Regions from separate parts of the Tissierella carlieri genome, predicted to be linked through region 2. Evidence: riboswitches for the same ligand, from Rfam matches in the RefSeq annotation. Region 2 holds a riboswitch; the other holds the start of a gene.
What was found. A riboswitch is a leader RNA that binds a small molecule or an ion and turns the genes downstream of it on or off. The one in region 2 is predicted to bind cobalamin.
Positions count from the first base shown of each region.

Region 1: another riboswitch for cobalamin. It lies ahead of KQI38_RS00160 (methyltransferase domain-containing protein); the one in region 2 lies ahead of KQI38_RS10375 (energy-coupling factor ABC transporter permease).

Region 1 is NZ_JAHLOH010000004.1:44-3,474, forward strand. It holds gene KQI38_RS00150 (hypothetical protein) at 306-485, shown strand; gene KQI38_RS00155 (ATP-binding protein) at 473-706, shown strand; cobalamin riboswitch at 1,407-1,576, shown strand; gene KQI38_RS00160 (methyltransferase domain-containing protein) at 1,661-2,671, shown strand; gene KQI38_RS00165 (FecCD family ABC transporter permease) at 2,664-3,431, shown strand, end outside.
Region 2 is NZ_JAHLOH010000033.1:37,839-41,269, reverse strand. It holds gene KQI38_RS10385 (cobyric acid synthase) at 1-205, shown strand, start outside; gene cbiB (adenosylcobinamide-phosphate synthase CbiB) at 199-1,134, shown strand; cobalamin riboswitch at 1,234-1,410, shown strand; gene KQI38_RS10375 (energy-coupling factor ABC transporter permease) at 1,575-2,300, shown strand; gene KQI38_RS10370 (energy-coupling factor ABC transporter substrate-binding protein) at 2,284-2,577, shown strand; gene cbiQ (cobalt ECF transporter T component CbiQ) at 2,561-3,241, shown strand; gene KQI38_RS10360 (energy-coupling factor ABC transporter ATP-binding protein) at 3,242-3,431, shown strand, end outside.

The DNA of each region.
Region 1 (3,431 bases), on a different contig from region 2:
GGTATTTGTTTTCTAGCAAAAACATTGTACCATACAGAGGTTGGAGTCCTCAATTTTCATTTAAGTTTACAAAACGATTTAATTGTTAGGGAGGATGACATATGAAAAAGGGATTTCTTTGAGAATCAGGCTCACACTTATTACCTCAATGTTTCTCACTCTGTTGTGTGTGGCTTTTACAATTTCGGAACTTTATAATCTTAACGTAAACGTTATAGATCCATTGCAGTTAATAATAAAAAATCAATATTGATTAATTAGATTTCTAATTAGATGAGGAAATACGAGAAATCAAACTTGATAATTTGAATGAGATAATTATCGAAGAAACAGTGGGGCCATATTCACGATTCAGTTTTTTATTTATGGTGGTAGCCATAGTCACAGGTGTAGGGTTCATGTATTTTTTATCAGGATTAGTTCTTAAACCTGCAAAAAGATTAGCTACTGATATTTTAAGTATTGATAGAGCATGCTATATCTAATTTATGGAGTAGACAGATCTCGCTCCAGAGAATTTGGTGGTTCAAGTCCTGGTCTTGCTATTGCAAGGGAAATCATAATTCAGCACGAAGGAACCATAGTATATGAAAAAAATCAGCCCAAGGCAGTCGATTCACAATTACATTATCGCTTAAAAAATATATCTAAGTCTTTGTTGGAAAGTTCAGCAAAGGTTTTTTCTTTATCTAATATCAACCTTTGATTTACTAAAACAGCTATAGACTTAAATTTTAGTCAAAATTATAAGGAGGATAAAAAATGAAAAAGCAAATTATGAAACATTTAGCAGTATTGCTGTTAATATCATTTATAATGGTAAGTGTTTTAAGTGGCTGTATATAAAAGTTGGATAGTACGAATGTAAATAAAAAATATTCAGAAACGGGATCGACTAACAATAAAATTAGATTTTTAATTCTGTCTTGAACTTTTTTGAAGTAACCCCAAAATCCAAAAAAACCAATTAAACCAAGTCATTTAGAATTTTTTGTATATAATATTAAGGATGCACTTAAAAATCCCAATGGACCTAAATTAGCAAATAATTTACTATTGTGTGTAATCCCTCTTGTCAAAGTAATGGCATGAATAAATCTTAAGAATTTTAAATAGTATTAAATGTCATTAGATATGGTAAATAACAACTTTAGGGAAGATGGACATAGATTAAATCCTCTTTAAATTTATATCTAAAATCATAAAAACAGCTCTAAATGTTAATAGAATGACCATATTTTCTCCGACCCAGCTTGAGGGGAACGTGCTATAATAATGACACGAGCATGAAGTATAGATAAATCAATGGGTTTGAAGTTCTATCTTAACCATATATTATTAATGTGTTGCATAGAGAATGGTTCTCATTGACAATAGTTATCAATGAAAGTATAATCGACATATACAATATACTATATAAATTAGGTGTTATTAACTTAATAGGGAATGTGGTTAAAATCCACAACAGCCCTCGCTACTGTAAAAAGAGTTGTACCTTATAAACCACTGGGAAACTGGGAAGGTGAGGTATTCTAAATCTTTAAGTCAGGAGACCTGCCTAATTATCTATTAAGCTTTCGATGGGGAGGTAATTAATATTATGAAAAAGACATAGCCTAATATGTACTATAAAAAACATATTATATATTAGGAGGATATTATGAAAAACGCAAACGAATTACCAAAATACGATGGTAGTAAATTAATAAATTTAACATTTCAATATTTAGAGACAAAACTTATCTATACGGCATTAGAACTTAATATATTCAACTGTTTAGAAACTGGAAAATCTATAGATGAACTAGCTAAATCATTACATTTAGATGAAAAGAATTTAGAGTACTTTTTGAAATCCTTAGTATCTATGGATTACATAAAATATGAAAATGGAATCTTTGAAAATACAGATGAAACTAATTACTTCTTAAATGAAAAATCTAATATGTATCTAGGTGAAAACCTTCTATACTGGAAAGATTTAACCAATATAGACAATATCCATGATTTATTGAAAAATGGAGCAGATAGAGATAATGCAAATAAAGACAATGGATCTGATTTCTTTGACTTTAGGTCAATGGGAAGAGGAGCTAGAAATTCAATGTACTTAGGTAGAGTACAGGGATTTGTAAAGCTTATGAAGTCATTATTTGACGAAAACAAATCAATAAAAGTACTTGATTTAGGTTGTGGTTCAGGAGTTCTTTCAGTTGAAATCGCCAAAAATTTCCCAAATGCAAAATGTACATTAATAGACCAAGCACAAGTTATTAACTTTACAAAAGACGTTATAGCAGAAAATAAAGTAGAAGACAGAGTAGAAGTTGAAGTAGGAGATTTTAATACTTATACACCTACAGAAAAATACGATTTAATTATAACTTCAGGAGTTTTAGACTTTGTAAAAGACATGGATAATATGAGTGATAAAATTTATAATTCCTTAGATGATGACGGATGTTTATATGTGAGCACTCATCAAATGAATGATGATTTTACTAAGCCTAAGAACTTTATACTAGGATGGCTTTCAGGTAATTTAAATGGATTAGACATTTTAAAGCCAGAAAGTTTAGTAATGGAAAGTTTAAATAAGTATTCACTTGTAGAAGTGGAAATTGAAAATCATCCAAGGACTATATTTAAAAAGGGTAATATAAATGAATAAAAAAATAGCACTAGGAATTATTATTTTAATCCTAGTTTCTTTTGTATCTCTATTTTTAGGAAGATATAGTATTGAACCTAGAGAAGTAATTGAAGCATTTTCAAATAAAATTCATAGTGTTTCAGAGGAATCCTTTAATAGTACTGTAATCTGGGATATTAGAATTCCAAGAGTATTATTAAATATACTGGTTGGTTTTGGACTTTCAGTAGCGGGAACTTCTTTTCAAGGTATATTTAAAAATAATTTAGTAAGTCCAGATATACTAGGTGTTAGTAGTGGAGCTGGATTTGGAGCGGCACTAGCATTACTGTTATTTCCAGGTTCATCTAAACTACTACTTACAATATCCTTTTCAATGGGAATATTAAGTGTCGCTATAAGTTATTTAATTGCAAAGATAAAAGTAGAAGATTCTGTACTATCTCTAGTGTTATCAGGAGTTATAGTAGGTTCTTTTTTCAATGCCTTAACTTCTTTTATAAAACTAATTGCAGATACAGAATCAACTCTTCCATCAATAACATATTGGCTAATGGGTAGTTTTACTGGAGCTAGTATGGATAAAGTATTTTTAGCAAGTGTTCCAATAATAAGTGGAATAGTAATACTGTTTATTTTAAGATGGAGAATAAACATTCTATCTCTAGGGGATGAAGATACAAAAAGCCTTGGAGTAAATCCAAAGAGAAATAGGGTTTTAGTAATAATGGCCTCTACATTAATAACTTCTGGTGCAGTAATGGTATCTGGAATAATT
Region 2 (3,431 bases):
ACCAGTTGTAGGAACAATACCTTTTGCACATTTAGAATTAGTAGATGAAGATAGTTTAATAGACTATGACAAGGAATGTAATACAAATCCACAAACAGAAGAAGAATTGGAAAGAGAATTAAACAAATTAGCAATAATACTTCGTGAAAATATGGATATGGATTATATTTATAAAATAATGGGATTGGATAATCAAGTATGCTAATTAGTATAATACTTGCAGTTATAATAGATTTTATTATAGGGGATCCCTATAGTTTTCCTCATCCTGTGAAACTTATGGGAAGAATGATTGCTTTTGAAGAAAAATTAGCAAGAAAAATTGCTAGATCAAAAAAAGGACTTAAGTTTGCTGGATTTATTATTGTTATAATTAATATTTCACTTGGCTTTATTACGCCATATTTGTTATTAAAGCTTATAAAAGAATATAAAGTTCTTTATATTATAGTGAATACTTACTTAATCTATACATGTATAGCTGCAAGATGTCTGCATTATGAAGCCATGAAGGTATCAAAAGCTCTAGACATAGGTATAGAAGAAGCTAGGATAAGACTTTCTTATATTGTTGGAAGGGAAACTAAAAATCTTTCAGAACAGGAAATTATAAGGGCAACAGTAGAAACTGTGGCAGAGAATACATCTGATGGGGTCATTGCTCCACTATTTTATATAATCCTATTTGGAGCATCTGGAGGACTAGCATATAAATTTATCAATACTATGGATTCTATGTTAGGTTATATGAATGATAAATATATTGATCTAGGATATTTTCCTGCAAAGGTAGACGATATATTTAATTATATTCCATCAAGAATTACAGGAATTCTTATGTGCTTAGGTTCATTAGGGAGATTTCATATAAAAAATGGTTTTAAGATAATGATCAGGGATAAAAAAAATCATAAGAGTCCAAATTGTGCATATCCAGAGGGTGCTGTTGCAGGGCTTCTAGATATTCAATTAGGTGGAAATAATTATTATCATGGAAAGCTTGTAGAGAAACCTACAATAGGTGATAAGGTTGAGGAAATTAGAAAAATAGATATAAAAAACACTATAGAAATTATGTATCGTAGTGAAGTATTATTATTAATAATCCATATTGTGATCCAATTAGTTAGCTAAGTAAAAGATGGACATAACAACCTTTGGTATAATATTATATCTTTTAGTTGCAAAAATATCTTGTATTAAATATTATTTTATGATAGCATTAGAATGAAAATTGAATATAGTACATTAGGTTCTATAAGAATAATAGGGAAATGGGTGAAAATCCCATACAGCCCCCGCTACTGTAAGTGATGATAGAATCAGCTTATACCACTGGAGAAATCTGGGAAGGTGCTGAGAGTAAAATGAGTCACAAGTCAGGAGACCTGCCTAATAGTATTGAAGTGACCTTCGGAGGGAAGGAAAAACTTATAATTGTACTATTATATAGTTAATATTAGTATAAGTTCCATCCCTAATCTGCTTCAGGTTAGGGATTTTTATTTTCCTTTTAGGTCACCTAGTTTAGATATAAAGGAGTATTCCTTTAAAAATAAATGTGAGGTGATTTTATGAAAAAGAAATTATTAATGTGGGGTATATTATTGACTTTAATTATAACTCCACAGCTTGCACAAGCAATGCATATTATGGAAGGTTTCCTACCTATTAAATGGGCAATTATTTGGTCAATATTAACTTTACCATTTTTAGTCATAGGATTTAGAAAGGTAGGAAAAGGTTTGAAAGAAGGACAGGATCATAAAATGATTCTAGGATTAGTAGGAGGATTTGCATTTGTTTTATCTGCCCTTAAGATTCCATCTGTTACTGGATCTTGCTCTCATCCAACGGGAGTAGGATTAGGTGCAATACTATTTGGACCAACAACTATGACTGTTATAGGGACTATAGTATTGTTATTCCAAGCCTTATTATTAGCCCATGGTGGGATTACTACATTAGGAGCTAATTCCTTTTCCATGGCTGTAGTAGGTCCACTTGTTTCCTATGGTATATATAAAATGGGTAAAGAAGGGAAAAATAAAAGCCTGACAGTCTTCTTAGCGGCAGCATTAGGAGATTTAGCTACTTATGTAATTACATCAATTCAGCTTTCTTTAGCATTCCCAGATGCCACAGGAGGAGTTGCCGCATCTCTTACAAAGTTTCTATCTGTATTTGCAGTTACACAAATACCGCTAGCAATTGTTGAGGGAATTATAACTGTAATGGTATTTAATCTTATTCAAGAATATAGAAAAGAAGGAGTGATTAAACTTGAAGAGTCTATTTAAGCAAAATATTATTCTTTTATTTTTGATAATTGTAATCGTAATTACTCCATTAATTATTAAAAGAGATTCTGAATTTGGCGGAGCAGATGGAGAGGCTGAAGGAGTTATCCAGGAAATAAATCCAGATTATGAACCATGGTTTGAATCATTCTGGGAACCACCAAGTGGTGAAATAGAGAGTTTATTATTTTCTCTTCAAGTAGCTATAGGAGCAGGTCTTATAGGGTATATCCTTGGTGTATTAAAGGAAAGACGCAAAATTGTTGCTGATAGATAAATATGCATATACTAACAAATTAAGAAATTATCCTCCACAGGTAAAGATTCTTCTTTCCTGTGGAGGCATAGTATTGTCAAGATTAATCAATAGTTATTATCTTGATTTATTGATTACTATTCTTATGATCATATTAGTTATTGGAATAGCTAAAGTTCCCTTTAGAACCTATTTTAAGATGCTTTTATTACCTGTATCATTTCTATTCATTAGTATAATTACTATAATGATTTCAGTAAATGGTGATTTTTATCTTTACTATTTCAAGATTATGAATATCTGTATTGGTATAACTATGGAGTCTATGTCTAAAGGAATAAAACTGTTTACAACAGTATTATCATCTTTAACATCAGTATATTTTCTGATATTAACCACTCCGATGATTGATATCATTAGGGTTTTAAAGAAATTAAAGGTACCTAAGCTGTTTATAGAATTAATGGTACTTATTTATAGGAGTATATTTATTTTCATTGAAGAAGCGAACAATATTCATTTAGCCCAAGCTATGAAATTTGGTTACGAAAACAAGAGAAATTCATTAAGATCTATAGCATTACTTATTAGAAACCTTTTTACCAGAGTATTTATAAGACATAATGAGATGAATATATCCTTGGAATGTAAGTTATATAGCGGAGAATTTAAATTAGGTGATTAAATGTTAAAAATAAACAATTTATACTATAAATATGAAGATGGAACGAAGGCATTAAATGATATAAATATAGATACATCAAAGGGAAAAGTAATAGGTGTTATTGGAGCTAATGGTTCTGGAAAGTCAACCTTGTTCCTAAATATAATGGGAATTTTAAAGCCAAGTAAAGGTTCAATAATATATAATGATA